3 regions of the Oceanobacillus locisalsi genome follow, and region 1 is predicted to be linked to each of the others. Evidence: riboswitches for the same ligand, from Rfam matches in the RefSeq annotation. Region 1 holds a riboswitch; each other region holds the start of a gene.

Region 1 (11,113 bases):
GTAAAAAGGATTTCACAATGGTGATAAGTGTTGTAAGTATTGGAACTTTCAACCGTTGAATCAGCGCAATGACTCCTCCAAGCAGTGTTGATAAAACCAGAATAATGACTGCTAATCCCAATGTTTTAGGAACCACGGTTAATATATCGAAAAAATCAGCTACAAGCACATCAATTTCAAACAAATCCGATCCCTCTTCCTTTTATTATTCATGATCCAAAAGTATTCAGTCCATAACGCTTCATTCGTTTTTCTAATAAACGGACAATAAAATCAGTTGTTAAGCAGATTGCCCAGAATATAAGTGCAATCGTTAAATATATTTCAATCTGATTGGACCCATACGTCGTAGAAATGAGTGTATTCGCATATCCCATCATATCCATGACGCCAATTGTAAAAATGAGCGAGGTATCATGTATTAAATATACAATCGCATTTCCCCATCCAGGAAGCGCAATCGGTATGACTTGCGGAATAATAATTCTGACAAGTTTCTTAAATGGTGAATATCCTAAACTATCTGCCGCTTCATGCTGACCACGGTCCACAGCCAAATATGCTGGCCGCAATACTTCAGACATATATCCAGCATTATAAAAGGTTAAAGCTACCACAGTAGCTGTGATTGCACTGATATCGCTGATATTGATGCCAATAAACGACAAAAGAAATGGTATAGCATAATAGACAAGAAATAATTGCAGGACAATCGGCACGCTTCTGGCAAATGAAATATACATTTCCATTAATCGGCTAAGAATAAATATTTTTTTCACTCGAACGATCGTTACAAATACACTAAAAAATAACCCAAGTACAGCAGATATAATAATAATGAATACAGTTATATGTAGAAGACTTAAGAATTCGGGCAGTATTTCTAACATATACATAAAATCCATAATAACGGCAACCCTTCTATTTATTGATACGGATGGCGTAACACCTGAAGGAAGACTTCTTTTCCTCCAAGCGCCGGTTCAAAATCATTTCCGTAAAGTACAAATTTTTCCTAGAGGCTGTTCAAAAGGTCACCGCAAGACAGAGAATCCGATTGTTTTTTCTTATAGCATATAAATGACGTACTCAAAAGAAAAAATACTTTTATTCATACTCAAATATATCTTCATCAAAATATTCTACGGATAGCTCTGAAAGCTCGCCTGACTCTTTCAATTCTTTTAAGACGCTGTTCACTTCTTCTACTAATTCCACATTTTCTTCTTCCTCATGAAACATAAAATACGTAGGAGTAACGTCTACCGGCTCTGTTTCCCGGATATCCAGATTTTCATTTTCTATAATTTCATTCTGGCCTACATTGGAAGGATGAATAAAAACATCGAACCTGCCTGCCTCTACCTGTTTTAAGATATCTGCATACGAAAAGGCAGCATCTGACGGGGTAAAATCAATTTGATAATTCGGATTTTCTTCATTCCAAGTCATCAAGAAATTGAACACACCACCTGATGGAGTCGGATGATAAATATCCTTATCAACTAAATCTTCCATGCTGTTAATATGGACATTATCCCCCATCGTATTGGCATAGATTCTCATAAGGCTGAAGCCATTGCTTTCTTCCGGGACTAAATACTTGTCCTCCCGTTCTGCTGTTTTAAACAGGCCTTGGGCGATCATGTCATACTTCCCTGTATCCAGCCCGACTTCTGCAGCACTGTCTGCTACGCCAACCATTTCAAATTCATAATCTTCCAATTCTTCATCTACTAATCTGATAACGCCGGGCTCATACCCTTGCAATTCGCCATTTTCTTCCCAGCTTAACGGCTTCGATGTCGGCGGAACGGCTACGACCACTTGCCGTACTCCCGGCTCTGTTGCACCTTCACTAGATGGCTCATCATCATTTCCGCATGCGGATAACAACAAAAGAAATCCTATAAATAGGATGCATCCTGTTTTTTTTATCATGATTTATTGCCCACTTTCTGTTTCTGTCGTCTGCTCTTCATCACGATAAATACTCCTTAAGAACTCTCTTGTACGTTGATGCTCGGAATGTTCAAAAATTTGTGAAGGAGGTCCTTCTTCGACAATATTTCCCTTATCCATAAAAACAACCTTTGTGGAGATCTTTTGCGCAAAGCTCATTTCATGCGTTACCAACAAAATCGTCACCCCCGTTTTTGCTACCGTTTCAATCACTTTCAATACTTCACCGACCAGCTCGGGATCAAGTGCGGAGGTTGGTTCATCAAATAAAATCACTTCTGGCTCTAAAGCTAAGGCACGAGCTATACTGACCCGCTGCTGTTGACCGCCGGATAGTTGGGAAGGATACACATCTTTTTTATCTAATAAACCTACTTTTTCTAATTCTTCTATACTCTTGTCATAAGCCTCTTTCTTCTTTTTCTTCTGAACAGCTATTTGTGCGTCCATCACATTTTCCACAACGGTTTTATGTTTAAATAAATGAAACTGCTGAAAAACCATTGCTGATTTTCTGCGCAGTTGAAGGATATCTTTCTTATGAACCGACTTATAATCCAGTTTGATATCTCCAATGCTTATCTCGCCATCTTCCGGTTTTTCTAAGTAATTAATGCATCGTAACAAAGAAGTTTTCCCTGTGCCACTTGGACCAATAAATGTCACGACATCTCCTTTATTAACATCTAAGTCTATCCCTTTTAAAACCGCATGATTTCCGAATGATAGCTTTAAATTATGAACCGTTAACATCGTGTAGTCTCTCCCATTCAACCAATCATTGATAATGTATTTCTTGCATGTTACCTCTGCTTACCTCTACGTTTAAAATCATAATTTGATGTTTCTGATCTTAGTTTTTTATTCCATTTCACTCTATACATCGTCATAAACCAACTACATATCCTTCATTAACGTTGGACGGACAGGGGTTTGTGCACGCTGCAGGTGTGGTTTGAAGTCTTCTCCTAATTCAGAAGCAAAAATCTCGTTCAGGATTGGCTGACAAACACGCCCCTGGCATGGTCCCATCCCAACCCGGTTACGCATCTTCACACCAGGAACAGAATGCGCACCCTGGTAAATCGATTCTTTAATTTCCGATAAATAGACACCTTCACAACGACAGACAATACAGTCTTTCACGATAATACCCCTTTCTCATTTTGTTGCTCCTCCCAATACTGGCGCATTTTCTGGCGCCCTTTCTCTATATTCGGGAGAAAGTGAATCGGCGAACGTTCACGAGCTTCTTCTACATGACGCATAGCATCTTCTTTTGGCAAGAGTGGTTTCTTATCAAGTGATTCAGCTATTGACGCTGCAGCAAGCTTCCCTTGAGCAATTGCCACTTTCGCACCCTCTATACCAGTAATATTGCCGGCCATGAATAAACCGGGTACAGAAGTGGTTAAATCTGGACCATGCAGCGGAACTGTCCCTCCAAGTTCCGGAATATCAACCATCGGACAGCACGCCACTTGTGCAAGGTCTACTAATGGATATAAACCGGCAGAGAGGCACACTGTATCTACAGCAATTTGCTCTGTTTCTCCATTAGGTTCGCCGTCAATCGTTACTGGCTGCAATGTCACAGATTCTACGTTTCTATCTCCCTCTATACTGACAGCTGCTTTACGGATATATGCCGGAACGCCTTCTATTTTTAATAGATTAAGGCTCAAAGCACGGGTTGCCAGACCGCTTAACTTCCCTGTTGCTAAACGTCCCATCATCCGGAGCAGGGGATTAGGAGCCAGATCTGCGGCTTCACCAATTCTTTTGACACTTTCTACCGGAGAAGATAGATGTTTGTTAATCGCTGGAGATGCAGGAGGTAATACAACGCCTGCCACATCGATACCGGCCTGTTTCATCTCCATCACAACGGATAGGGCAAGCGGATCTGCACCGACAACCAGGACACGTTGACCAATCGCTACTTTATGTACATTTGTAAATGTTTGGGCAGCTCCGACACTGAAAACACCAGGTAATGTCCATCCCGGAATCGGCAGTGCTTTTTCTGCTGCTCCAGTAGCAAGTAATAAGGCATCTGATGTAATGAACTTCTCTTCCGTGCCAGAGAGTTTGATATGCCAACGGTCTGTTACAGTCCATGAAGTTACCCCGCAAAGGATCGAAACCCCCTGCCTCTCTGCTTCCTGCACTAATTCATAGGCCTGCTCTTTTCCATCCCAATGCCTCTCATCACGAGGTGCTTTCCGGTCTTCATATAATTGGCCGAGCAGCCTGCCTCCAGGGCGGTAATATTCATCGATAACGACCACAGAAACTCCTGTTTTGGCTAAATCGATTGCTGCAGATAGCCCTGCCGGTCCAGCGCCTACAATGGTTACATGGCATTTCACGATTCATTTCCCTCCCTGCTCAAGTCCGATACCGTATTCACATTCATTCCTTTTTGTAATGGTGTCAGACAGGTTCTAACATTTGATACGCCGTCCACTTCGGCTCGACATTCAAAACAATGCCCAATGCCGCAATAAACACCACGCGACTCACCTGTTTTATCATCCACACGGATGGAACGAATTCCATTAGCCAGCAGCGCACTCGCAATCGGTTCGTTTTCATATCCGTATAATTCTTCCTTATTAAAATAGAAGGCTACCTTCTCTTTTTCTTGCTCTGATTCGTTTAAACGATAGGATACCGACACTATCTTTCACTTCCTTTCACACAACTCCGGAATTCTGAAATCGATCGAATAAAAACGGGCGTATATCTATGCTAGAACGCTGACCAGATATAACATCCGCCATTAATTTTCCAGTTATAGGAGCCAGCGCAATACCGTCCCCTTCATGACCGGCAGCTAAGTATAACCCTGGAACATTTTCCACAGGTCCCATAATGGCTTTCCCATCCGGTGTATTAGGGCGGAGTCCAGAAAAGGACCGGATAATTCGCACATTGGCTAACTCAGGAAAGGTTTTCACTGCGGCTTGTCCAATTGCGCTTGTCACTTCACTCGTTGTTTCTGTATTGAATCCGACAAATTCACGAGAACCGCCGATTAATAAATTTCCGCTTTCCGTCTGTTCCATCACAAGACCGACTCCTGCCGCATCAGCTCCGTTACTTGGCTCTGCCGTATTTTTCCCTTTCGCTGCGATATAAGCATAGCTTAAAACGCTCCGCTTCAGAAAAGGCGGGATTTTTTCGGAAACTAATATTTGTCCGCGCCGTGGCACAATAGGAACATCGATTCCTAAAGGTTTTATTAACGCGGGGGTCCACACTCCGGCAGCTACAAGCACCGCATCGGCATACATTTCCTCTTCATTGACCTTTACGCCGACAACACGATCTTGTTTGGTAATCAGTTCGGTTACCGGTGAGCCCAGACGAATCGTTGCGCCTAATTGCTGTGCAGCTTGTGCCATACTAAAACATACGTTAAATGAATTAACTTTCCCTTCATCCGGACACCAGGTAGATCCCAAGATATGATTCGCTAAACCTGGCTGCTTCTCTTTGACTCCTTGTGCAGACAACGTGGTCACATCGACACCATATTCCTGCATCTGCGCAACCTTCTGCGTCAGCAATTCTTTTTCTTTCTCTGACTCCATCAGTATCATTCCGCCACCGCTACGATACTCCAAGTCTGTATTTAATTCCGCTTCCAGTTCTGGATAGAGCTTTTTCCCTTCCACAGCCAGTTCCAAAACCGGTCCCGGCTTCTTCGATTGCAGCAGAACATGCTGATCACAGGCACCCGATGTGCCGGAAGCGATGTCTTTTGCTTCAAGCAGCGTTACATCCGCCCCTGCTTTCGATAAATAATAAGCAGACGACGTTCCTATAATTCCGCCGCCAACAACAATTACACTGTAGCTCACGTTGTACACCTCCAGACTGTATCTCTTTTAATCATTCTTGATTTGATAGCGTCCACCGCCAAATTCGAATAAATCATCGGTTTGCTCGCTGGAAAGATTAACCTGAAATGGACCTTCTCCTTGTTGTTCCAGCACTTCCGAAACAACACCTGTTGTCAGCGGGCTGCAAAACACTAAATCTCCTCCAGGAAGAAGCAGCTTTTGGCATGTTGCCTGCAGTTCTTCATCCATATAGGATTCTTCTGTTTCCAGCCCCAATAAATCAGACCATTTATCTACGGTCCTTTCCAAATCATTTACGGCAATATTTATATGGGAAAAGCTGGCCTCTGCCGGATGCGAGACGATTATTTCTTTTTCGGTTAATGCTTTTTTCCGTTCCTTATCGCTTTCATTCCACTGGATAAAGTAAGGCAGTTCCAATGTATCCTTTTCATCTCCAATAAATAAAAGCTGCCACTCCAAAAGAGTGCCGTCAGGCTGTTCGCGGCTTAAATAGACCGGCCCATTTACTGTTAATCCTTTGTCAGAAAAACGTTGCGCAGCAGCTTCAATATTATCTGTCCGAATAATAAAGCGGACAAAACCTTCTTGAAAACCTTTCTTAATAATCGTCTGTATCATACTGTGCTGAGGATGTTCCATCTCTTCAAGCATTTGCCTGTCGGACGTACCTAAGTATTCTATATAACTTAAATCAAAATGACTTAACGCGTTGTATGTAGGACGATTCTGGTGCACGCCGCCTTCAACTGCATGTATTCCTTTATTCTTGAGCGTTCTAGTGGCCTTTTCCGGATCTTCAATAAAATGCACGATATGATCAAAAGCAAAATGCATGTACATCACTCTCAACTTTCTATATTCCTTTTATTAATTAGTTATTGTAATCGTTTGTATTTCCATTCCTATTAAAATAGTCTGCATTCGCTTACCTTTTGAGGCTGATATTTTGATATCATGCTTCTGCAATAAAATGGCTTATTTTCTCAGCATAAAAAATAACCTCTTTTTCAACATAAGAAGAGGTGCAGGTAAACCATTTCTGTTTTACTTCTCTCTTCTTATCTTTCCAAGCCTTCCATTCGACTTGCTGAAATTGGCACAGTTCCAATACGGTCTGTTGCCGAGGTGTCTAAGGGTCAGTCCCTCTGCCTCTCTGGATAAGAATGCTTTATGTTAAACATTATTTCAATTAACCCAATCAAAAAACTAAGGATTAGATTAATATTTAGACTATCTTATATAAAATAAGTTGTCAATTAGTATTTTTGATTTTTCCTGGTGATTAAGTAATGATTAACAAACCGGATATTATTTTCTATGGAAGCAAAATCACAAACCCTGCCACATATTCAGAATAATTCCCTCTGCATTACCAGCCTTTTTTCACAACAACTAAAAAAGAATCAAGAACGGGTGGTTTACACACATTCCTGATTCTCTATCTCTCGAGCTCACATCTATACTCTTAACATACCCCGGAACCCTCTGGAACCATAATAAGATTCTGCGCCGTTATGATATAAGAAAACATGTCCAAAACGGAAATCACAAAAAAGTGCGCCGCCAAGTTCCCTAATATCCGCAGGTGTCCTTACCCAAGTCGATGTTTTCGCATCAAAAGTTCCGAGCGTTTGAAGTTCGCGATATTGTTCTTCCGTTAACATTTCAATGCCCATATCCAACGCCATATCTATCGCACTATTTTCCGGTTTATGCTTCTTTCTTGATTCCAGCGCTGCCCGATCATAACAAACACTTCTGCGTCCTTTCGGGCTTTCTTTTGAGCAGTCTACAAAAATGTATTCTTCTCTTTCCTCGTCATATCCAATGACATCTGGTTCGCCTTCCGTTCTCTCCATTTCATATAAAGAGGCTAATTTTTCAGAATGACCCTCCAGCCTTGATTGAATTAGATTCCAGTCAAAATCATGATGGCGATCCATATTTTTTTCAAAACGAACCTTTAACTTTTCCAGTATTTCTTCTTGTTCCTCTTGAGAGAGCTCTTTCTTATCTTGTTTTGACATGTTTATTCTCCTTTAAGCTGTGTTATTAAAACTGTTTCTTAGTTCTTATTATATCCATTCAAGCTGATCATTTCACTATTGAATATAGGTTTTTGGTTTTTAAAGAACAGAAAAAAATCGCCCCATGCGAAATAAACATGGAACGATGAGATAAAGTCGCTATTATATTTGCTTATTGATTGAAAAAAGAATAGCTTCGTCGCCTTTCGTACTTCACCCTAGATAGCGATGATACACATTTTTCGCTTCCAGATGGTCCATTGTGCCATGAACCAAAGTTCGCCCGTCCTGAAAGAGCACAATCCGGAAAGAATCCACTTCAAACGAAAGCAAATAAGGGTTCTGAAAAAGCTTGATTTGTTTATTCTTCTGCAGTTCTTTCGCTACTTCATCCAGATCTGTCTGTTTTCGCTGCGGGCGCAGTTGCACCGTGTTTCTTCCGCATAATACAGCTGTTTTCAAATGAGAATCACGATCCAAATTGGGGTAACTTCTTTTCTTTGAGCATGATGGGCAATCTGCTTTACGCAAGGAAGCTACTTCTATTTCTGTATGCTCGTTGTTCCAAAGATCAAAGGAGATAAGCTTTCCTGACAAAGCTGCCTCATTACCTGTTAATAGCTTTAACGCTTCTGTTACTTGCTGTGATACAACTTTTTGTATCACAGGCTGTATAATGCCGACACTATCACAAGTAGCACCATTTGCTGGAATATATTCTTGCAAACATTGCAAGCAAGGTGTTTTATCAGGAAGTACTGTAAAAGTAACACCATAACTTGCTACAACAGCTCCGTAAATCCATGGTTTGTGGTATTTTTGTGCGATGTCATTCAGTAAAAGCCTTGTTTCAAAATTATCTGTGGCATCCATAATGATATCTGTTTCAGGTACGATGCGTCTCAACACATCTATTTCGGCATCTCCGACAATCGCATCAATTTTGACGTGACTGTTTATTTCAGAAAGTCTTTGTTTGGCGGCAATCGCTTTGGGCATCTTCTGCCGCATATCTTCTTCACTAAATAACTGTTGCCGCTGCAGATTACTTTCTTCTACATAATCCCGGTCAATTAATGTTATATGCCCAACACCAGCACGAGTCAATGCCTCCGAGCTGCTTGAACCTAAGGCACCTGCACCAATAATTAGTACATGACTTCGGCTCAATTTTTCTTGGCCGGTTTCTCCAATGGGCGTAAATAAGGTTTGACGATGATAACGATTAGTTTCCAATACTAATCCCTTCCTCCGGGCTGCTGGCTACCGCATAATCTTTCAAAGGAATCCTGCCTGCTTCATACCCAAGACGCCCCGCCTCTACTGCATATTTCATTGCTTCTGCCATTTTCACAGGGTCATTTGCTCCAGAGACGGCTGTATTTAATAAGACACCATCTGCTCCCAATTCCATGGCATAAGCTGCATCAGCCGGCGAACCGATGCCTGCGTCTACAATCACAGGCACTTTCGACTGTTCAATAATAAAAGAAAGATTTAATGGATTGATAATGCCTTGACCGCTGCCAATGGGAGAAGCACCTGGCATTACAGCGTGCGCTCCTGCTTCTTCCAGTTTTTTCGCCAATACAACATCATCTGAGGTGTAAGGCAGTACTGTAAATCCTTCTGCCGCCAGTTCTTCCGTAGCCTTTAAAGTTTCAACGGGATCTGGAAGTAATGTCTTATCGCATCCGATAATCTCCACCTTCACCATGTCACATCGTCCCGAAGCAGCAGCAAGTTTTGCAGTTCGCACCGCTTCCTTGGCATCCTTTGCCCCAGCTGTATTCGGTAAAAACGTATAGCGGTCTACATCAATTTTTTCTAAAATATTGGGCAGCGAAGGATCGTAAATGTTCATCCTTCTAACAGAAAAGGTGAGTACTTCCGTTTCTGATTTATCTACTGCCTGCTTTTGCATATCAAAATCCGGGTATTTCCCGGTTCCTAAGAATAAGCGGGAATTAAATTGGTAATTTCCTACTTGAAGCATCTGTTTACCCTCCTCCAACGAAATGAACAATCTCAACCTTGTCTCCATTTTCTAACACTGCTTGTTCATGCTCTTCTTTCTGTAATATTTGCTGGTTATGCTCGATAATTAATGGTTTGTCTTCCAGTTCCAGAAAATCAAGCAACCCTTTGATGTGCTTGACACCTTCTTGCACTTCTAAACCGCTGCCATTTACGGTTATTTTCATGTTGACTCACCTGCCTTTTCCAATTTATTGACTTGACGGCTCGCGCGAAAGCAATCGTCATAAAGCGGAGAAACTGGTTTGTTTTCTATTAAATCTGCCATATAAATTCCTGTCATAGGTGATAACAATATCCCGTTACGGTAATGGCCCTTCGCTGCATATAAACCCGCTATACCCGGAACTTCCCCCAAGTATGGCCATTCATCCGCAGTTCCAGGCCTGACCCCTGCCCAGTGTTTTCTGACCCTTGCCTCCGCAAGCTCCGGAACCATTTTCTGTGCATGGGACAACAATTTCTGGACACTTGCAGCATGAACATGTTTATCGGTTTTACCAGGCATAGAGGATGCTCCGACAATGACCTTTTTTCCCTGCTTCGGAACGAGATAACAGCCATCCATCCAAAGCGTGGATTGAAATAATTGCTGTTCCAGTTCTAAGAGCAGACACTCGCCCTTCACAGGAATTGTGCCATAATCTTCAGGCAGCAGCTCATCCCCAAACGCCCCAGTAGCAACTATGATTTGCTCCGCATGATAAACCGCCTCTGTTGTCCGAACTCCACAAACTTTTCCCGCTTCCATTAACAGTTCATTTACTTTCTCCTGCTCATGCAAAACTGCACCATGATGACAGGCTGCCAGACAAAATGCTCTGGTAAGTTGACCGGCAGACACTTGCCCATCACCTGGCAGATAAAGGACTGCTCGAAGACTCTCCGTCAAGCTTGGTTCCATCTTTCTTGCTTCTTCTGCTGACAACAAGTAAGCAGCGTTCTCCGCTTTCCGCTGAAATGCTGCGATGGTTTGCAGCTTGTTGTATTGCTGCTGATGAAAGGCAAGTTTCATGATTCCCTTATGCCTATACTGTATATCTATTCCGGCTTCTTCCTGCAGTTCTGCGGATAAATCAGAAAATAAAGCCCTGCTTTCCTGGGCAAATTGGAATAAAGGGCTGTTCTCTGTAAATTCTCCTTGCGCACCTAACATTCCCGCTGCGGCACTGGAGGCTTCACAGCCAACTTGATTTCTTTCTATAATCAACA
Region 2 (11,113 bases), on a different contig from region 1:
AGATACGGAGCGGTTTCTTTGGGAACACGTATCATAATACTTATTTCACGCGGATGTCAAAAAACATAAAGGCTAATCCTGTTCTGAAATCGTTCGATAAAAGCATGCCAAATAGTACAGCTATATAGCTGTTGTTGTGCTTTTATGGAATTCAATCTTTAGAAAAAACAGGATTAATACTTCATGTTCTTTTTGTTCACCCTTTCGATAATTGTTGGTTATAGTATAACGGAAAAAACAGCGTTTGTCATTAAAAGGCAGATTAACCTTTCGAATTTTTCAATAAGATGTATATTCACCATTGCAAAGAAAAAACCGGGAACGTTTTATTCTGTTGGCAGAAAAAGTAAACATTGTCCGGTTTTTCTGTATATATACTACAATGCTTTTGGTGACTGGTGCAACGGATTTTCCTGCATTGCATCTTGAATCAAACAGTTTCCCCGCCCGTGCGGAATACACATAGGCGTTCCGAAGATGGGATCGCGGGCGATATTGCAGTTCATGCGGAAGACGGCGGAAACAAGTTCTGCTGATATTGTTTCTTCCGGCTTTCCTTGCGCATATACTTTTTTATCTTTAATCGCAATAATATGATCTGCATAGCGGCTTGCCAGATTTAAGTCATGCAATACCATAATAATGGTACGACCGTCTTTTTCGTTTAATTCAAACAGAAGATCCAGTACATCAATTTGGTGCATTAAATCAAGGTAAGTTGTCGGCTCATCCAGAAGAATAATTTCTGTATCCTGAGCCAGAGTCAACGCAATCCAGGCGCGTTGCCGCTGCCCGCCTGAAAGGGAGTCGACAGATTGATCCTTGAGGTCAGCCATATTGGTATCTTTTAATGCTTTCTGTACAGCTTCTTCATCTTCTTCGGACCATTGCTTCATCATTTTCCGATAAGGGTGTCTGCCTTGCTTGACCAGCTCATAAACTGTTAGTCCCTCTGGGTTTGCTGGTGCTTGCGGCAAAATAGCTAAATTCTGTGCAACGTCTTTGGTCCGCATTTTAGAAATGTTTTGCCCGTTTAATACAACAGAGCCTTGCTTTGGCTTTAATAAACGTGCCAAAGAACGTAAAAGTGTTGATTTTCCACAGCCGTTTGGGCCGATAAATACAGTGATTTCTCCTTTAGGAATAGAAATATCTAATTCATCTATAATTATCCGGTCGCCAAAACCGAGTGTTAAGTTATTTGCTGTTAATGAGTCCAATGTAAAACGCCTCCCCAGCCTAAAAAAGGTGCGTATAGAATACTACTTTTATTCTAGTCCTCCATCAGCTAATAGTCAATGATAATCGTTTTCAATTAGAGAAGAAGGAGATGTTTCAAAATTGGCAGCATTGCAGTTATACGGTTTTATATTGCAAAATCAACAATAATTTGAACAGAACAACGTATAAAAAGACACAAAGCTGCATCCACTGCCTTGTGTCTTTAAAAAGGTGTTATTTAAATAAATCAACAAACATTTCGATTGTTTGTTCTGATGCTACGAAACCGTTGTTGGTCCAGTTACTTTCATCTTCCAAGTAGTATACCTGATCATTTTGCACTACATCGGTATTATTCCAGACGTTGCTGTTTTCCAATGCCTGAATTCCTTCGTCATCTTCATTTCCTAAAATAATCAAATGATCTGCATCCATTTCCGAAAGCTTCTCTAAGGAAATAGGGTTCCAAGCTTCTCCACCTTGTCCAAGTTCTTCTACAATTCCGGGAACTTCCACATCCATTTCATTGTAAATCATGTTTGCAGTGTGACGATTTTCTTCAAATAAGAAGTATTCCCCGCCAGTAACCCACATCATTGCGACGCTTTCGTCACCTAATGTTTCATCAAGTTCTTCTTTGGCCTGATTCACTTTTTCATCATAATCTGCTAAGGTTTGTTCCGCTTTATCTTCTTTTCCAAGAATTTCTCCGAATTTCTGTAAGCGTACTTTCCAATCACCTGTCTCTTCTTCGGATAATACATAGGTCGGGGCAATTGCTGCATAATCGTCATAAGAGCCTTCATAATTATCCAGCGTGTGATCCAGAATAATCAAATCCGGTTCGATGCTTAGAACTTGTTCCAGCGGCAGCGTCCATTCAATGGTTTCTATATCTGCCAAGTCTTCTTCTAAATAATCCTGAATACTTTCGCCGATTGCCCATTTTGCAACAGGTGTCTCGCCGAGTGCGATTAATGTATCTTCATTGTAGGGAGCAACGATTTTTTCCGGGTTTGCAGGAACAGTCACTTCTCCCATATCGGAATCAACGGTAATTTCGGAAGATTCGTCGTTCTCTCCGGATGTATTTGAATCATCTGAACTGCTGTCATCATCACTGCCGCAAGCGCCAAGAAATAATAAAGCTATAAACAGGAACATAAATAAGTATTTTTTTTGCGTGAATGTGTACATCGCTTTTTCTCCTTTTATGTTATAATAAACATCTATCGATAATGATAATCACTTTCAATTAGAAAGTCAATATGCTATTTTATTCGAAAGTGTTACTATAGTATTTGGTATTTTAAAAGAAAACTTAGGAGTATACAAGTCATGAAATTTTTTTCACGTTCTTCGCGAATAACAAAAGGGTTGATAAATATCCTTGGAGTTAGTCTTGTTCTTTTTTCGATTGGCATGTCTATCTCTTATGGTGCAACAAATGTTGATTTACATACGGTGTGGCAGGCAATTTTTCATTTCAGTGAAGGAGAGCAGGCGCATCAGGTTATTTGGGAACTGCGCATTCCGCGGGCATTGGCTGCAGTATTCGTCGGAGCATTTTTAGCTATGTCTGGAGCAGTGATGCAAGGAATGACACGTAATCCGCTGGCGTCTCCATCCATCATGGGCGTAACAGACGGCGCTGCATTTATGCTGGTAATTATATTAGCATTTTATCCGGCAGCTTCCAGTGTCGGCTTAATGTTTGCTACTTTCCTCGGAGCAGGTATAGCAGTAACCTTGGTATTTCTGGTCGGCTCTTTTTCCAGCAGCGGATTGACACCTATTAAATTGGCGCTGGCCGGTGTTGCTATTGGGACGTTATTACGTTCTATTTCTTCCATTCTTTCGCTGCATTTTCAGTTGGAAAAAGATATGGGCTTTTGGCTGGCCGGCGGATTAGATGGTGCAACCTGGGAGTCTATAAGCCTTCTCCTTTTCGCCGGAGTAATCGGGGTGATTTTGGCATTGTTTATTGCGAAATCCATTACCGTCCTTAGTTTAGGTGATGATTTATCTACCGGACTGGGACAGAATAATACACTGATTAAAATTACTGGCATCGTTGTTGTTTTAATATTAACTGGTGCTGCTGTTTCTGTTGCCGGTGCTGTCGGATTTGTGGGACTGATTATTCCGCATATAACCCGGTTTATTGTCGGAACAGATTATCGTTGGATTATACCGACTTCTGCAGTGCTTGGAGCCTTATTATTAGTGAATGCAGATCTTATTGCGCGGCTGATTAATGCCCCATTTGAAACACCTGTGGGCTCTATTACATCCATTATCGGAGTGCCATTTTTCCTCTATTTAGCCAGAGGCAGCGGGGGTGATAAAAAATGAACACGGTAGAGAAGCAAAAGCGGCTTCGGTTTTGGATAATTATTGGCATCCTTATTATCGGAATGATTATAATTTCCTTTGTCAGTTTAAATTTAGGAGCTATTTCTATTTCCCCGAAAGAAGTAATACAAACACTGATGGGACAGGGGTCAGACAGGCAGGAACTGGTATTGTTCAACTTTCGGATGCCTGGAATTATTTTGGCTCTATTAATTGGAACAGGTCTGGCTGTTTCTGGAACGATTCTGCAGGGAATCACGCAGAATGGACTTGCAGATCCGGGAATTTTAGGTATTAATTCAGGTGCAGGTTTTGCGATTGTTTTATTCCTTTATTTCTTTCAGGGAACGATTCCGGCAGACAGCGCATTAAACAACTATATGCTTCCTTTTGTTGCTTTAATAGGAGCATTTACGGCGGCTGTTTTGATTTATACCATTGCCTGGAAAAGAGGCGTAACACCAATTCGTCTTGTTTTGGTCGGAATTGGAGTGAATGCAGCATTTAGTGCGCTTATGACAATTTTACAACTGCGAATGGATCCGCAAAATTATCGACAGGTAACCATTTGGTTATCAGGAGAGATTTGGAATGAAAGCTGGAATTTTGTTTTTGCTTTATTGCCATGGATGCTGATACTGATTCCAATTGCGATTCAAAAAGCAAGAAGCTTAAACGTCTTCCATTTAGGAGATGATGTTGCTTCCGGTCTGGGGACATATGTAGAAAAAGAGCGGGGGCTCTTGTTATTAATTGCTGTTGCATTAGCTGGTGCTTCTGTAGCGGCAGGGGGAGCGATTGCCTTCTTAGGATTGGTTGTTCCACATATTGTCCGTAAACTGGTCGGCCCGCTGCATCATTATGTGATTCCGATATCTGCTTTGCTGGGAGCGTTTATTCTAGTAACTGCAGATATGGTTGGAAGTAATATTCTAGCGCCGACAACGATACCGGTAGGGATTGTTGTTTCCATTGTGAGCGCACCTTATTTTGTTTATCTGTTGATGAAAACCAATTAATAATAGAAAGGAGCTCGGAGAATGATGAATGAGGAAATATATGATGTCACGATTATCGGCGGAGGTCCAGCCGGGTTATTTGCTGCTTTCTATAGTGGCATGCGGGAGATGAAGACAAAGATTATTGAATACCTTCCTTATCTTGGCGGGAAAGTACCTTACTTTTATCCAGAGAAAGTGATTCGTGATATTGGAGGAATTGCACAAGCTACCGGGGAAGAAGTAACGGATCAGCTCGTGGAACAAGCGATGACATTTGATCCGGAAGTGGTTTTAGGCGAACAGGTTGTAGATATGGAGCGAATGGATAATGGCCATTTTCAGCTCCTGAGCAGCAACGGCAATATCCATTATTCGAAAACAGTTATACTGGCAACCGGTTTTGGAACATTGCATTCCGTAAAGCTGGATCATCCGGAAGCAGTCTATTATGAAGAGAAGAGTTTGCATTATACAGTCAGAAAGCTGGCGGATTATTATGACCAGCATGTGCTTATTTCCGGCGGGGGCAACAGTGCGGTGGATTGGGCGCTGGAGCTTGAAAATATAGCCAAAAGTGTTACGCTCATTCATCGCCGCAATCAGTTTAAAGGATTGGAAAGCAGTGTGACCAAGTTAAAAAACTCCGAAGTCAATGTCATGACGCCTTATGAAATAAAAGCATTGTATGGAACGGATGGACAGGTCGAAAAGGTAGTACTTTCTCACTTAGAGGATGAAACAAAGGAGCAAGCGCTAGAGATCGACCGATTAGTTGTTAACCATGGATTTCAAATCAATCTGGAACCGATCACCTCGTGGGGGTTGGAAATGATAGATGGTATGATTGCCGTTGATTCCAGTATGCAAACATCTGTGGAAGGTGTTTTTGCTATTGGGGATATTGCCCATTACCCAGATAAGCTTGGGTTAATTGCCGGGGCTTTTAATGAAGGACCAATTGCTGCTAATCATGCGAAAAAAATTGCTGATCCGGAAGACCCTGTGCAGCATTTATTCTCTACGAATTATGCTGGATTTACCGACGAAGAATAGCTTAGGACGCATAGTAGTTGAAAAGGGGAATAAGCAGGAAACTTCTCTTGCTTTCATATATTGACAAAACAGGCAAGCGCCTATACAATTTCCACATTGAAGTAACTTTAAAATCTTATCATATATACTTATCCAGAGCGACTGAGGGACAGGCCCAATGACGTCCGGCAACCTCTTTATGAAAAGAAAAGGTGCCAATTCCTGCAAAATAAGACATGTTTATTTTGGGAGATAAGGCGAATGTAAAAACAGCCTTTTTCTTGTGGAAGAGGCTGTTTTTAATAGGTTTATAACATAAGATTTTTACATAGCAAGGAGGAGAGATTTCTGAAAAGCGTTAGAAATAACGGATATACTTATTTAAAAGCAAGAGGAGCGTAAATATGAAGAAGAATCACGATAAAGAAAAGAAAAAACTATTGGATCGCATTCCGCATCCGCTGGCGTTGTTGTTTTTTATTGTTGTTGCAGCGGCTGTTTTGACCTATATAATACCATCCGGCTCTTATGAAAGAGAGACGATAGACGGGACTACTCGAACGGTTCCTGATTCATTTCAATACATAGAGAACAACCCGGTCGGTATCATGGACTTATTTACGGCAATCCCTGAAGGATTCCGGGAAATGGCTGATATCGTCTTTATTACTTTTGCCGCAGCTATGATGTTCGGGCTTTTGGAAAGGACGGGGATGCTTGAAAATACAGTCGGTACACTGGTTCGCAAAGTCGGATTAAAACGACGTTTCCTTATTGTTGCGATTATGACATTTGTCTATGGATTTTTTGGGATGTTTGTCGGGCTTGAAAATAATATTGCCCTTATTCCAATCGCTGTTTTATTAAGTGTTTCCATAGGCGGTGATGCTGTACTTGGTGCGGGTATTGGAATAGGAGGAGTACTTGTCGGATTTGGTCTCTCTCCATTCAATCCTTATACGCTGGGGGTAGGACATCGAATAGCAGAAATGCCGCTATATTCAGGATGGTTTTTAAGAAGTATTTTGGTGGTTATCGTTTTATCTTTATTAGCCTATTATAATATTCGATATTTTAAAAAGATATTACAAGACCAGAAACATAGTTTGGCATATGGTATTGATACACAGGATATGAAATTGAGCCAGCCGCTTGAATCCTATCGGATGCGCAAAAAAGATATTGCGATGCTACTTGTGGTGATTGCAGGATTTGTGGTCATGCTGACAGGAATATTTATGAATGACTGGTATATTAATGAAGTTGCAGCGATATTTCTTATGATCGGTATTGCCTGCGGGATTATTGCAGGTATGAATGCCAATCAAATTGCGGAAGCTTTTTCAAAAGCACTTGAACCCAGCGCATTAGCAGCTATTTTGATCGGTGTTGCCATGGCGACTCAAGTGGTCATGAACCAAGGCAATATCAGTGATACGATTGCTCATGGGCTTGTTTCTGTGATGGAAGGTTTACCAACAACGCTGGCTGCCGTATTCATGACTATTTCCCAGTCGATTATTAATATTTTTATTCCAAGCGGCAGCGGCCAGGCATTAGTTACATTGCCAATTATGATTCCTGTTGGGGACATGTTAGACATTACACGGCAAACGACTATCTTGGCATTCCAAATCGGCGATGGTATTACCAATATATTTTCACCGACCTTAGGCGGTTTAATGGCGATGCTCGGTTTGTGTAAGGTGCCTTATGGCAGGTGGATTCGTTATATTTTTCCGTTTGTCATGATGGCTCTTGTTGTGTCTTGGATTGCTTTGGTGATCAGTCATTTAATTGGCTGGGGCGGATCGATTTAAGCGGATTTTAATGGTATATAATCAAAGTTTATTAAGATGATGGAACTTCCTTATAATCAGAAGTTGGCAGAGACTTGTCATTTCCTGATTATAAGGATTTTTTTATAAAGTGAAACTTCAATCAGTGGGGGTTTTCTTTTTATCCCCCACTGATTGTTAGTTGAACGAATCGGGCCGTTACTGGCTGTTGAATCTCCCACTTAGAAATAAAATTTTCACTCATTTCTTGAAGTGGGAGTCTTACAGCCAGTTACACTGCGATAAATATTTTTGAAAAAGTTCGAGAAACTTCTCCCGGTCTTCTTCGGTTAATGCTTTTGGGCCTTTGGTGTGTTTTCCGCTCCGTCGCTCTTTCGCACTTAAATAACGGGATTGCAGCAGTTGGTCAATATTATTATTCGTATAAGCGAACCCTTTATGATGCAGGACATGGCATCCTTTTGCCAGCGCGAGAGAAGCAAGTCCATAATCCTGCGTTATTACTATATCTCCTTTTTCCACAAGCTTCATAATCCGGTAATCTGCAGCATCTGCACCGGTATCTACATAAATGGTCTCCACCCAGTAAGGATATTCTTGTAATGAAAAATGGGAGATACTCGTAACCAGAATAACCGAGATATTCTTTTTACCTGCTTCTTGTATGATTGTATTTTTGACAGGACAGGCATCAGCATCGACGTAGACTTTCATGCATTCACTTCCTTTATGTACGTTTTTTAATATATTGTAGCAGATTGCTGTAGAACTTGTCTTATCCACTGGAATTCCCTGCGAAAACCATGTAAGATATAAATCACTATTTACCGTGAAAAGGAGTTTGCATGTATGTGTTATGTTATTGAACAGATGAAGCCGGCAGATTGGGAACAGGTTTTGGAAATCTATTATCACGGCATGGAAACACAAAACGCGACCTTTGAAATAAATGAACCGGATTGGAAGACTTGGGAGGATTGGAATCGCGCTCATTTATCGGAATGCAGGTTAGTTGTCCGGGAGGATGAGCATATGCTCGGCTGGGCAGCGTTATTGCCTATCTCTGCCAGAGAAGCTTATCAGGGAGTGGCTGAGATAAGTATTTATCTGCATAAAGACAGCATGGGAAAAGGTATTGGTACAAAGTTGATGCAGGCACTGATGGAAGCAAGTGAAGAAGCAGGGGTATGGACACTGCAATCCGAAATCTTTCCAGAAAATATAGGGAGCCTGAAATTGCACGAAAAGATGGGTTTTCGACGGGTTGGTATTCGTGAAAAGATTGGACAGATGGAAGACGGCAGGTGGCGAGACGTTGTACTTGTGGAGCGCCGCAGTCCGCATGTAGGATTAGACTAAGGAGGAATGTATACATGGAAATTCAAATCAACGAAGAAGTATTGGATGGAAGAAATGTGGAAGTATCAGAAGTGAATCATAAGAAACAGGTTGCCTTTTCATTTGATGTAACCAGTGAAACATATCATGATGTGACATCACTTCTGTATAAAAATGATTTTGACGTATCTATTCCTGAAAAATCTTTGTCTTTTTCTGCAACCATCTTGGAGTACGCTACATCCACAACAAATTTATATGAAAAAGGCAATACAAGCGAATTTTACTTAAAGTTGCGTGAAAAATAAATAGGCAGGCACGGAGAGGATGTGCACAATAGTGGAGGAACCATTGCTTTTAACGTTTCCGGATCAATTTGAAACAGAACGATTAACCATTCGTTCTCCAAAGCCAGAAGATTGGAAGCAGATTTATACGGCAATGCAGGCATCTATCAATGAGTTGAGACCATGGCTGCCGTTTGCGCGAAAAGAACAGACAGAGATAGATGTACAAAAGACAACAAAAGAAGCTTATCTGAACTTTCTTTCTCGGGAAGATTTACGATTTCACGCCTTTGACAAAGAAACGGGAGAATTTGTGATTTCTACAGGGCTTCACCGTATCAATTGGGATGTACGGAAATTTGAGATTGGTTATTGGGTTGATACAAAACATCGTGGAAATGGCTACGTCACAGAAGTAGTAACAGGATTGACTACTTTTGCATTCCGGGAGTTGCAAGCAAATCGTGTGGAAATCCGGTGTGACCCCCGAAATATGAAAAGCAAAGCAGTGGCTGAACGAGCCGGATTTGAGTTGGAAGGAATCTTAAGAAATGACGTTATAGAAGAAAATGGGGAACTGAGAGATACCTGTATTTTTGCAGTGATTGAAGATCCTATAATAGATGAGAAATAAGGGTGAAGGAATGAAGCGAGTAAAAGTAAAACAAGCCTATGTAAAAAATATGAAGCAGCAAAACCCATTGATTTTAGAAGAAGCGATTGAAGGGGCTCAGAAACTACAGGAAGGAGAAATCATTGCGCTGTACACACAGCAAGGAGAATTTCTCGCGCAGGCGTATACAGGACGCCAAAATAAAGGGATGGGCTGGGTGCTGACATGGAAGCAGACAGACACGATTAATCAGGCTTTCTTTAAACAGAAACTTCTCACTGCAATGAATAAACGCCGTTCCTATTATCAAGATGAAGAAACAACCGCCTTTCGCATGTTCAATGGGGAAGGAGACGGAATTGGCGGCTTAATCATTGACTATTTTGATGGGTACTATGTGATGCAATGGTACAGTGAAGGGATTTATGCGTTTAAAAACTGGGTCATCCAGGTTTTTGACGAACTGGGTGATTATCAGGGAATTTATGAAAAAAAACGTTTTGATACAAAAGGGCAATATGTCGAAGATGATGACTTTGTTAAAGGTGTAAGAGGAGCGTTCCCGCTGATTGTGAAGGAAAATGGCATGAACTATGCTGTTTATCTGAATGATGGAGCGATGGTCGGTATTTTCTTAGATCAGCGTGATGTCCGAAAAGCGTTGCGGGACAAATATGCGAAGGAAAAACATGTATTAAATACCTTTTCCTATACTGGTGCTTTTTCCGTTGCAGCTGCATTAGGCGGTGCAGACAAAACGACCAGTGTTGATTTAGCCAAACGCAGCAAACACAAAACCATTGAACAATTCAGTATCAATGACATTGATTTTGAACAGCAGGATATTATCGTGATGGATGTATTTGATTATTTTAAATATGCAAAACGGAAGCAATTACGATTTGATGTGGTGGTTCTTGATCCACCGAGCTTTGCGCGTTCTAAGAAAAGAACGTTCCGGACGGCGAAAGATTATCCAGAACTGATTGAAAATGCGATTGACTTGCTGGAAAAAAACGGTGTCATTATTGCTTCCACGAACACGGCTTCGTTCGGCATGAAGAAGTTCAAAGATATGATTCTGCGCGGTTTCCAGGCAAAACAAAAGCAATATACTATCTTGGAAGAGTTCTCGCTTCCCGGCGATTTTGCAGTGGATAAACATTTTAAGCAAGGAGATTATTTGAAAGTGGCAGTGCTTCAGGTGAAGGATTAAGTTGCTCGATCTACAATCCACCCTATTCGCAAAACGAAATCAAAACAGTCAATTCGCATGAGCATTCGCGTTTTGGCTGTTTTTTAATATGTTGGTAGCAAAAAAGAAATAGAACGTATGCCTGCTCTTTTTCTACATTAGTGAAATTTAAATGTAGAAAAAATCTAAAAAAATACTTGTATAATTATTCTTTTTATTGCATAATAATACGTAACTACTTTTTGGAAAGGGTGTTCGTGTATGACAGTAAA
Region 3 (11,113 bases), on a different contig from region 1:
CACGCAAGAGGTGTTTCAAATACAGCCTTTTTTCAACTTTCTATAAGATGAGTAAATCTATTAAAACGCCGCGTTTTCTTTCAAACACATTTTTACATGGACAGAGGAGAGGGAAGGATGTCAGAAACAACTTATCAAATCATTGCGATTATTTTATATTTTTTAGCCATGATTATTATTGGGCTTTATTCTTATCGCAAAACATCCAATTTAGATGACTACATGCTGGGCGGCAGAAGTTTAGGCCCGGTCACATCCGCATTGAGTGCAGGTGCGTCAGATATGTCCCAGTGGCTGCTGATGGGACTTCCGGGCGCGATTTATGTATCCGGTCTTGCTGAAGGCTGGATGGCAATTGGTTTGGCTACCGGCGCCTGGCTGAACTGGCTGATTGTTGCTCCGCGGCTTCGGACGTATACGGAGGTTTCGAATAATTCGATTACGATTCCCAGTTATTTGGATAATCGCTTTAAAAATAATACCAAAGTTCTGCGTATTGTATCCGGTATTGTTATTTTAGTTTATTTTACTTTTTATGTTTCTTCCGGAATGGTAGCAGGCGGTGTCTTTTTCCAGAGTGCATTTGGAGTGGATTATCATACTGGTTTGCTTACGGTAGCAGCGGTAACGATTGTATATACCTTTGTAGGCGGTTTTTTAGCTGTTAGTATTACAGATGTGGTGCAAGGTACCATGATGTTTTTAGCACTTATACTTGTGCCGGCGCTGGCTATTGTTTCTTTGGGCGGTTTTGGCGATACGATAACCATTGTTCAGGATACGAATCCGGATATTTTAAGCTTTTTTGCCGCTGCCTCAGCCACCGGGATTATTTCCTCTTTAGCCTGGGGGCTGGGCTATTTTGGACAGCCGCATATTATCGTCCGTTTTATGGCGCTGAAATCAGCGAAAGAAGCTTCCGCTGCCCGTCGTATTGGTATTGGCTGGATGGTTATTGCGTTAATTGGCGCGGCTGCTACAGCGATTTCCGGATTTGCCTTCTTCCAAGCAAATCCAGAGCTGACACTTGCTGACCCGGAAGCAATATTCATTGTTTTAGGGCAATACTTATTTCATCCGTTTATAGCTGGGTTATTATTGGCTGCCGTGCTAGCGGCCATTATGAGTACCGTATCTTCGCAGCTTTTAGTCACTTCTTCCGCACTGGTGGAAGATATTTTCAAAGCGATATTTAACGCAAATGCGAAAGACAAAACCTACGTGCATTTAGGGAGAATCGCTGTTTTGGTTGTTTCCCTGGTTGCCTTGGTTTTCGCCTGGCAGCAAAATGATACGATTCTGGGACTTGTCTCTTTCGCTTGGGCAGGTTTCGGTGCAGCATTCGGTCCGGTGGTGCTGCTGTCTCTGTTCTGGAGAAAAACAACAGGAATCGGTGCGCTGTGGGGAATGATCGTTGGTGCGGTTGTTGTTTTCGCATGGGGCTATTCTCCACTGGCCGACTATCTGTATGAAATTGTTCCAGGCTTTGTGCTAAACATGCTTGTCATCATTCTGATCAGTCTGAAAACGTATAAACCAAACAAAGACATTGAAGCAGAGTTCGATGAAACAGTGAGGCGGTTGAAAGAGCAGTAATAAGAATGAAAACAGGGTCGGGGGAAACTCCGGCTCTTTTTTATGAAAAAATGACAGATAGTCCTTTTAGATGTAACCGTTTGAAAGAAAATGGTACAATAAATCACATAGGAATATTTATGATGGAAGGATGCATGCAGATGAGTAAATATTTTGGTTATGCAGGAACGTACACTAGAAAGACAAGCCAGGGAGTTTACCGTTTTACCTTAGATACGGAAACGGAACAGTTATCGGCTGCAGAGGTAGCTGCAGTACTTGGAAACCCGACTTATATAAACTTTAATGAAAATCAAGACAATCTATATGCTGTTGCCCAGGAAGGGGACATGGGAGGCATCAATGCGCTTCGTGTAGATAAAACAAACGGAGAATTGCAGCCTGTAAACGGTCAGCTGGTAGAAGGAAATCCTCCTTGCTACGTGGAAGCGGCTGACAATATGGTAGTCACAGGAAATTACCATAAAGGAACGATTGGTCTCCATTTCACGTATGAAAATGGGGAAGTAGAGCAGGGTTATTTTACACAGCATGAAGGAAGCGGTCCGCATGAAAGACAGGAAAAACCGCATGTGCATTTTACCGGATTTACACCAGATAAAAAATATGTTGTTGTTGCGGATTTAGGAACAGACCGTCTGGTAACATATAAGGTGGAAGATACTTCTTTAGTAGAAGTCAGTACGTTTTATACGAATCCGGGAAGCGGTCCGAGACATATTGTTTTTCATCCGAGTAAACCGATTGCTTACTTGCTTACAGAGCTCACATCAGAGGTTATTGTGTTAGATTATAATAGCGAAACAGGAACTTTTACAGAGAAGCAGACGATTCTCGCCAAACCTGCTGATTTTAAAGAAACCAATGATGCAAGTGCCATTCATATCACTTCGGATGGGAAATTTCTTTATACCGGCAATCGCGGACATAATAGCATTACTTCATTCCATGTGGATGAGAACAGCGGCGAATTGACATTTCTCGCATTTACGCCATCCGGCGGTGAATGGCCAAGAGATTTTGTTCTGGATCCGACGGAACAATTCTTAGTAGCGACGAATCAACATAGCGGGAACGCTGTCCTGTTTAAAAGAGATGGAGAGACTGGGGAATTAACGGAAACGGATCAGGTGATTGATGTTCCGGAAGCTGTATGTGTGAAGTTTCTTTCCTAAGTAAATATAAAAACATCCTTCTAGGAGAAGTTTATACTTTTCCAGAAGGATGTTTTTTCATTATCTTTGCTCTAATTTCGCAATCCGCTGATCTAATGGCGGGTGTGAAGAAAAAGCATTGAGCATGCTTGATTTATTACTGATTTTCATTGTTTGAATAGCTGCATCATTACTGTGGTCATCTGCTTCTGCACGGTTAATATGCAGTTTTAGAGACTCAAGCGCGTGTCTCATTTTATCTTTTCCGGCTAAATCAGCACCGCCTCGGTCTGCATGATATTCCCGGTATCTGGAATAGGCGCTGACAACAAGGCTGCCTAAGATAGAGAAAAGGATTTGGAAAATAATAATGCAGGCAAAATGAACAATCCATTGCAACTCAGAGCGCACCATGCGTGACACGATACTTGCGGCAATACGGGACAGGAAGACAACAAATGTATTAATAATACCTTGTAATAACGTCATAGTAACCATATCGCCGTTTGAAACGTGAGCTACTTCGTGTGCAATAACACCTTCTACTGCATCATCATCCATATTATCCAATAACCCTTGCGAGACAGCAACCAACGAACGTTTCTTGGTTGGACCGGTCGCAAAAGCATTGATTTCCTGGGAATGGTAAATACCTACCTCTGGCGTATGCGTGAGTCCTGCAGCACGGGATAAGCGTTCTACTTTTTCATAAACCGCACGTTCCTGCGGGCTGGTCGCTTTGTCCGGGTCAATGACTTTTACCTTCATCATGGTTTTAGCCATCCAGCGGGACATTGCTAAAGAAATAAAGGAACCGGTAAAACCGACAATAATACTAAATATCATGAGGGAAGGATAATCAATTCCTCCATCCGCACGATAACTTGGTCCAATATCAAATATACTCGTGATAATGGACCAGATAATGACAATGGTTGTCATTACTAAGATGTTTGTTAAAAGAAATAACAGAACTCGTTTCCCCATAAATAACCTCCTGATTTATTTTCTATTTTCTAAATCATATCATATTTTGCAGTGCAGGCTAAACTTTCGTCGCGTTAAGGGAGCCAAATTCTTTAAGCTTGAGAATCATAATAAATACTGTAAACGTATTCAATTGCTGATATAATGGAAAGGAACGTTGGCAGAAAGGCGGGGGTTTTAATGAGTGCGTTGCAATGGAACAGTCCTGAAGCTTTACGCCGGCTCTTGAATGAGCTGGTCAGCTGGAAAAGTATCAGTCTTTCGGAAGGAGAGAAGCAGTTTCCCAGAAAGTTATATGCGAAACTGCAAGATGTGGATTATTTTTATGAACATCCGGATTATTTAGCATTGCATGAGGCTGATCAACGCCGGAAACTGTTAACGGCTTTATACAAGCATCCGGATGCTTCCCGGACGATTTGCCTCATCAGCCATTTTGATACCGTAAACACCGAGGAGTATGGTTCATTGGAGCCGCTTGCAACACAGCCGGAGGAGCTTACCAAAGCATACCTGGAACAAAAGGACACTTTTTCCCGGGATATTCGGACAGAGATAGAATCAGTCGAATTTTTATTCGGGCGCGGGACAATGGATATGAAGATGGGGCTGGTGATGCATATGAGCTTGATAGAACAGGCTGCTGCAGAGAAATGGCCTGTGAATCTGCTTTTACTGACGGTTCCGGATGAAGAGGTGAATTCAGCGGGGATGCGTTATGCCATCCCAGTACTTACAGATTTACAAAAGCAGCATCAATTAACCTATACGTTATTTTTAAACAGCGAACCTTCATTTCGGCATGATCCCAAAGATAATACGCACTATATTTACAGCGGCACCATTGGTAAGGTGTTGGCAGGAGCGCTGTTTTATGGAAAGGAAACCCACGCAGGGGAGCCACTGAGCGGGATGACATCGCCATTTATCTCTTCGTTTTTAACGAGAGAGATGGAGTGGAATCCGATTTTCAAGGAGACGGTGCTTGAAGAAACAGCGCCGTTGCCCGTTACGCTGCAGCAGACAGATTTGCGATTGCGCTACTCTACTCAGACACCGTACCGGTCTTCTGCATTGTATAATATCTTTCTATTAGAGAGAACAGCGGAGGAAGCATTTACTTTGTTTGAACAGACTGCGAAGGTTGCTGCCGCACAATGTAATGAACGGTATAAAAAAATATGTCAGGATAACCAGGTGGATCCGATTGGTCATGTGAAGGTGTTTTCTTATAAAGAATTGCTGGAATATGCAATCAATAAATTAGGGCGAGAATTTGTAGACGATTTGAAAAAGGATGTGCATTATCATGATGCGTATGATGACAGGGAGAAGTCATTGCGTATCACGGATAGTCTGATGATTCATTGTCAAGAGCTTGCGCCGGCGATTGTCGTTTTATTTGCTCCGCCTTATTACCCGGCTGTTAATTCCAGCGGTAACCGGCTTGTCGAATTTTGCGTGGATTTTATGAAGACAGAAGCAAAAAAGCAATTTCAAGCAGAGATCAAAAGAAGTCATTTTTTAAATGGCATCTGTGATTTGAGCTATGTGAATTATCAGGGCAGTGATAAAGACTTGCAGGTCTACGAAGAGAACACGCCGGTCTGGGGAGATTCGTATACATTACCATTTTCGTCTATGCGTGCATTGAGCGCTCCTGTTTTAAATATAGGGCCATATGGTCATGACGCACATAAACGGACAGAGAGACTGCATATTGCCAATGCATTTGAGCAATTTCCGTCCTTAATGAGACAGCTTATACTACAAATTTCGAAAAAAGAAGAAAAATCGTTATAATTTTACCTTTTCCCATTAAAAAATAACAGCAAATGATTTATAATGAAAAGAGAATGGAGGTGTTGTTCCATGAACCCAGCTAATATAGGTATTCCGGGTTTAATATTGATTGTTGTTCTTGCTTTAATTATTTTTGGCCCTAAGAAGCTGCCGGAAATCGGAAAAGCAGCCGGACAAACCTTACGGGAATTTAAAAATTCAGCGAATAATTTAATGTCTGATGAAGGTAAAAATAGTGAAACAAAAGAAGAGAAGGATGAATTGGAGAAAGATTCATCAAAATAGGAGCAGCAAGGCGTCAACGGTTTTTTCCATTGTACGCCTTGTTTTTCTATATAAAAAAATGCTTGTAAAGAGATTGATAAGCTGTCTTTACAAGCGTTCATCATCACGATCTATTTTTAGCTTGCCGTACATAAAAGCTAGTTAATTATAGGGAAGAGGAGGAAAAGATTTGTCTTTCATCCTATTGTTAGTACCCCCAATAAGAAGTACCTACAATAATTAATAATATGAAAAGGACTACGAGTAAGGCAAAACCCCCTCCAAATTCATTGTATTTACTCATTTTTACACCCCCCTGTGTGTTTACTATATGATATGTTGCTCTTTTAGGAAGGGTATTTGACCAGAAAAAAAGGATTTTCGCCTGTACATATCGAATCAATAATAATGAACGAAAAACAGAAATGATTTTTTGCGGAACAAGTACTGGTTAATGAAGGTTTTTTCGGTCGGTTTATAAACAGTAATGGATTATAAACCGCTATATTTCAATGAATTAAGCTTCATTTTATGTTTTTTTTATGGCTGTACCATAGTTTTACCACATTTACGTGCTAAAGTAATAGGTAAGATAGAAAAATGAAATGAAAAGGCAAAACGTGTCGTTTTTCATTTTATAGATTATCACTTTGATTCTTGTAATGAATATGTCAAACAATAAGGAGAATGAATATGACAGTGCATATTTACGGAGTATCTTGCTCATCTACAAGAAAAGCCAGACAATGGTTTCGCAAAAATGGAATTGCTTATAAGGAAAGGAATATTCTACATCAACCATTAACTATTGAAGAACTAAAAAATATTTTACAAATGACGGTAGAAGGTACAGATGAAATTCTTTCAACCCGTTCTAAAATTTACAAGGAATTAAACTTGAATGTAGAGGAATTGTCTTTACAAACCTTACTAAAATTAATTCACGAATACCCAAGATTGCTGAAAAGTCCGATTTTGGTTGATGAAAAAAGGTTTCAAGTCGGTTATCATGAAGAAGACATTCGACAATTTTTACCTCGGAAAACAAGACAGCTGCAGTGGTCACAGTGGAAAGTGGATTTAGGATTAATAAAAGGGTAACAACCTTACATGAACCTTAAATCCAAAAATAGATACGAAAAAAGAGACAGCTTATCTGTCTCTTTTTTCGTATTAGTGTTATGATATATTATACATTACGAATAACTTGTAATGCTTGCTCCATATCCGCTTTTAAATCTTCTACATCTTCCACACCTACAGAGAAACGAAGCAGGTCATTACCGATGCCCCGCTGGATTCTTTCCTCTTCCGGCATATCCGCATGTGTCTGGGTGGTAGGATACGTAATAAAGCTTTCCACACCGCCTAAACTCTCAGCAAACACAATGATATTCAGATTAGCTAAAAAGGACTTTACCAGACTTGCATCTTCTAAGCAAAATGAAAGCATACCGCCCCTGTTCGGGTAAAAAACTTGGCTGACTGCCGGGTGTTCTTCTAAATAAGCAGCAAGATGCCTGGCATTTTCTTCATGACGCTGCATACGGAGTGCAAGTGTTTTTAAACCGCGGACAAGAAGCCAGCTGTCTGACGGAGATAAAGTAGCGCCGGAAGCGTTATGCATTTCGAATACTTTCTCGGATAATTCCGGTGTTTTGGTTACTACAAGTCCAGCTAGTACATCATTATGTCCGCCAATATATTTGGTTGCACTGTGTACGACAATATCCGCACCAAGCGTAATAGGCTGCTGCAAGTATGGCGTTAAGAAAGTATTATCAACGATAAGGAACAAATGATATTTTTGTGCCAGTTCCGCATATTTTTTAATGTCAACTTCTTGTAGTAACGGATTTGTAGGTGTTTCCAAAAAGATAGCTTTTGTATTTTCTTGAATACACCGCTCTGTTTCTAATACATCCTGACATTCATCATATGTTACAGAAACATGGTATGCTTTTTCGTAATGGTCAAAAATACGATACGTCCCCCCGTAGATATCTTTTGTCGCAATGAGATGATCACCTGCTTGGAATAAAGAGGAAAGGATTAATTGAATCGCAGCCATCCCGGAACTGCAGGCGAAAGCGGCATCTCCCTCTTCTAACTTCGCAAATCCATCTTCCAGTACAGATCTGGTCGGATTTTTAGTGCGGGTATAATCGTACCCGGTGGAGTGACCAATTTCCTGATGCTGGTAAGCTGTTGATAAATGGATTGGTAAGTTTATCGCTCCTGTCCGTTCATCTGTTTTGTTTCCTAATTGTACTAATGCGGTTTCTAGTTTTTTCATTAATTTTTTCCTCCTTCATAAGAAAAGCGTGCTTGTGAATGTGCTATTTCCCTATGTATTTTCTGTTAAATGAATAAAAAACCCTTCTTATCCAGAGATAAGAAGGGTGTAATATCAACATAACACACATCTCTTATCTTTAAAGGGGAACCCCTTCTGGAATTAGCACCTTGCTAAAATTAGCCGGTTGCTGAGACATCTGCGGGCCAGTCCCTCCGTCTCTCTGGATAAGAATTAACATATTTATAATTACGTTTACTTTACAAGAGAGAAGAAAAAAAATCAAGCCTAAATTATTTTTCATCAGTCAAAAAGCGGGACGCGGTAATGCTGGACCAAGATTTGCAGATAAAAAAACCGAAAAGTATTTGAAAAGGTCCTTCATGGAGATTACAATGGATATGATGATTTTATAGGTGAAAGTATAATTAAAGTTATATGGAAGCATGAAAATACAAGTATTCGTATGATAATTTTAAAAAAAGGAAGAAGATATATGCGCAGAAAAAAACTGTTACTGGTTAACATTTCTTTGTTAGCAGGATGTATTGTCATTATTGGCATGGGCATTTATAAAGACAATGATTCAGTGGAATATTCCATGGAAGTAAGTACCGATGATGACAATAGCGGTGATGGGCAAATGGGAGAAAGTGTCGAGCTTTTCACGACCTCTTGGAATGACCGGTTATTAGGAGACAATGAACAAATTTATCAAACCGCTCATGTAGATCATCATAACAAGCCTCAACAAACAGACAGGGAAACAGAAGTGCAAACAGAGAATAGCTCTGCACAAGAGACAACGGAAGAAGCAGCAGATACAGAAACGGAAACACATACAGATCAGAAACCAGACAAGCAGGAAAGAAATAATGCTGTTTCTGAGGAAACATCCGCTTATCAAATAACGAATAAGAAAACGGATGAATCAAATGAAAACGAAGCACATCATACTTCTCATAGGGAAGGTTATACAACTGAAGAAGATAATGAAAATACGGAAAGAAAAGAAACAGATGAAGATAACTCTCAAAAGAAAACAAATTCTTCAGATGAACAAGTAGAACAGAAGAAACCTGAAAAAAAGAATACTGCCACAGATTCTGGTGAGTCTCTTAATGAAAAAGATAAGAAAAAGATAAATGGTAAACGTAAGCCATCAAAAGATGAAAATTCGAAAAGAGATAAAGAAACAGAAAACGAAAATGGTGAGGAAGATAAAGATAAAAATAAAGAAGATAAAAACGACCAAGAGGACGAAATAAAGTACCCAGAAGAAGAACCGATAGACGATAATGAAAATGGGGATAATGAAGAAGGAAAAGAAGATGCAGAGGACGAAACAGAAGATGAAGAAGAGCTGGACGAAGATCATGAAGACGATGATTCCGAAGAAAATAAACCAAATACAGCTTCCATCTATTCCGAATAAATAAAAAAGATGAAAAACGGTAAATTTGCCTCCACTCGCATTATTTGCCGTTTTTTAATTGCGATAAAAGCAGCATTTTAAATTCGTAAATGCAAGGGGCAAACGTTTGAAATAGGTGGAACAGGGAAAAGTACACTTAACAGAGTGGAAATTTTTCTGAAGAAATGTTGATGAAAATTAGCTTAACACTGCAAAATTTGATATTATAATAGATGCAGCAACTATTAATCGTGATAGTTCAAAATTACATTGCATTTTATTTATGGAAGTATAGAAAGGAAGGAAGATGAAATATGAGTAAACCAAAAGTAGTTGTGCTTGGTGCCGGCTATGCTGGATTAGTGGCAACAAGACGTTTAACACAACAGCTTTCTGCTGAAGAAGCGGAAATTGTTCTGATCAACAAACATAATTATCATTATGAAAGTACATGGTTGCATGAAGTAGCAGCAGGAACGATTAATCCGAACCAGGCACGTTTTATGTTGACAGATGTTGTTAATCCGAAGCGGGTTCGTTTAATTTATGACAACGTTACCGAAGTAAAACGGGAGGACAAGCGTGTCGTATTGGAAAATAGTGAAGTTTCCTATGACTATCTAGTGTTTGCACTTGGATTTGTATCCAACTCCTTTGGCATTCCTGGCATGGAAGAAAATGCTTATGCTATCACAGATATCGATTCAAGCCGTTTAATCGCTGAGCACATCGAGTATCAATTCGCGCAATATTCTTCAAGCGAAGAAAAGCATGATGAACAGCTTACTATTGTTGTCGGCGGCGGCGGTTTTACAGGTATTGAATTTGTCGGTGAACTTGCGGACAAGGTTCCTGAGTTATGTAAAAAATATGATATTGACCGAAGCAAAGCAAAAATTATTAACGTAGAAGCGATGCCGTCCATTTTACCAATGTTTGACGATGACTTAGTTGCTTACGGGAAGCAATCTTTAGAAAATCGCGGCGTGGAATTCCGTATCGGCACTGCTATCAAAGAATGTACAGAAGAAGGCTTCGTTGTCGGCGATGATCATGAGCTTATTAAAGCTGGAACCATTGTATGGACTGGCGGCGTAATGGGCAATCCTGTTCTGTCAGAATCAGGATTTGATATGTTCAAAGGAAAAGTAAATGTTGGGTTAGATTTACGTCCGGAAGGCGAAGAAAGTATTTTCGTACTTGGCGACTGCTCTTGGACAATGGATCCGGAAAGTGGCAAACCTTTCCCTCCAACTGGTCAGTTAGCAGTACAAGAAGGCGCGAAAGCTGCGGACAATATTGTTGCATTAATCCGTGATGAAGTAGTTACTGATTTTGTTTACTCTGATAAAGGGACAGTTGCTTCTCTTGGTTTATCTGATGGTATTGGAAACGTCCTTGACGGTAAAAAACTAAGCGGTAAAGCAGCTGCAGCAATGAAAAAAGTAGTTGATGACCGTTCCCTATTCTTAGTAGGCGGTGCGAAAACAGTACTTAAAAAAGGTAAATTCCGTCCATTCTAAATCTGGATGACATCATCATTAAATGCGTATTTGATAAACTACTCCACAGGAGGTAAGAGATATGAAGAATGTATTT

The links. A riboswitch is a leader RNA that binds a small molecule or an ion and turns the genes downstream of it on or off. The one in region 1 is predicted to bind S-adenosylmethionine.
Region 2: linked by a shared signal. The riboswitch ahead of ACFQ19_RS03515 (YfcC family protein) and the one ahead of ACFQ19_RS16070 (VOC family protein) in region 1 are both predicted to bind S-adenosylmethionine.
Region 3: linked by a shared signal. The riboswitch ahead of ACFQ19_RS15515 (methionine biosynthesis PLP-dependent protein) and the one ahead of ACFQ19_RS16070 (VOC family protein) in region 1 are both predicted to bind S-adenosylmethionine.

The regions. Positions count from the first base shown of each region.
Region 1 is NZ_JBHTKK010000023.1:53,038-64,150, forward strand. It holds gene ACFQ19_RS16030 (amino acid ABC transporter permease) at 1-184, opposite strand, end outside; gene ACFQ19_RS16035 (amino acid ABC transporter permease) at 210-905, opposite strand; gene ACFQ19_RS16040 (transporter substrate-binding domain-containing protein) at 1,108-1,941, opposite strand; gene ACFQ19_RS16045 (amino acid ABC transporter ATP-binding protein) at 1,945-2,715, opposite strand; gene ACFQ19_RS16050 ((2Fe-2S)-binding protein) at 2,860-3,108, opposite strand; gene ACFQ19_RS16055 (NAD(P)/FAD-dependent oxidoreductase) at 3,105-4,334, opposite strand; gene ACFQ19_RS16060 ((2Fe-2S)-binding protein) at 4,331-4,645, opposite strand; gene ACFQ19_RS16065 (NAD(P)/FAD-dependent oxidoreductase) at 4,662-5,831, opposite strand; gene ACFQ19_RS16070 (VOC family protein) at 5,859-6,671, opposite strand; SAM riboswitch class I at 6,893-7,001, opposite strand; gene ACFQ19_RS16075 (DUF4256 domain-containing protein) at 7,295-7,864, opposite strand; gene ACFQ19_RS16080 (ThiF family adenylyltransferase) at 8,078-9,100, opposite strand; gene ACFQ19_RS16085 (thiazole synthase) at 9,090-9,860, opposite strand; gene thiS (sulfur carrier protein ThiS) at 9,865-10,068, opposite strand; gene thiO (glycine oxidase ThiO) at 10,065-11,113, opposite strand, start outside.
Region 2 is NZ_JBHTKK010000002.1:280,117-291,229, forward strand. It holds gene ACFQ19_RS03490 (ABC transporter ATP-binding protein) at 378-1,220, opposite strand; gene ACFQ19_RS03495 (iron-hydroxamate ABC transporter substrate-binding protein) at 1,456-2,418, opposite strand; gene ACFQ19_RS03500 (FecCD family ABC transporter permease) at 2,560-3,576, shown strand; gene ACFQ19_RS03505 (FecCD family ABC transporter permease) at 3,573-4,595, shown strand; gene ACFQ19_RS03510 (NAD(P)/FAD-dependent oxidoreductase) at 4,620-5,630, shown strand; SAM riboswitch class I at 5,756-5,868, shown strand; gene ACFQ19_RS03515 (YfcC family protein) at 6,014-7,429, shown strand; gene ACFQ19_RS03520 (YaiI/YqxD family protein) at 7,670-8,122, opposite strand; gene ACFQ19_RS03525 (GNAT family N-acetyltransferase) at 8,258-8,767, shown strand; gene ACFQ19_RS03530 (DUF3219 family protein) at 8,782-9,054, shown strand; gene ACFQ19_RS03535 (GNAT family N-acetyltransferase) at 9,074-9,667, shown strand; gene ACFQ19_RS03540 (class I SAM-dependent rRNA methyltransferase) at 9,678-10,862, shown strand; gene argF (ornithine carbamoyltransferase) at 11,103-11,113, shown strand, end outside.
Region 3 is NZ_JBHTKK010000022.1:11,954-23,066, forward strand. It holds gene putP (sodium/proline symporter PutP) at 118-1,596, shown strand; gene ACFQ19_RS15485 (lactonase family protein) at 1,737-2,771, shown strand; gene htpX (protease HtpX) at 2,832-3,737, opposite strand; gene ACFQ19_RS15495 (M20/M25/M40 family metallo-hydrolase) at 3,918-5,540, shown strand; gene ACFQ19_RS15500 (twin-arginine translocase TatA/TatE family subunit) at 5,610-5,825, shown strand; gene ACFQ19_RS15505 (YjcZ family sporulation protein) at 6,013-6,108, opposite strand; gene ACFQ19_RS15510 (Spx/MgsR family RNA polymerase-binding regulatory protein) at 6,498-6,905, shown strand; gene ACFQ19_RS15515 (methionine biosynthesis PLP-dependent protein) at 6,994-8,100, opposite strand; SAM riboswitch class I at 8,231-8,334, opposite strand; gene ACFQ19_RS15520 (hypothetical protein) at 8,597-9,535, shown strand; gene ACFQ19_RS15525 (NAD(P)/FAD-dependent oxidoreductase) at 9,829-11,037, shown strand.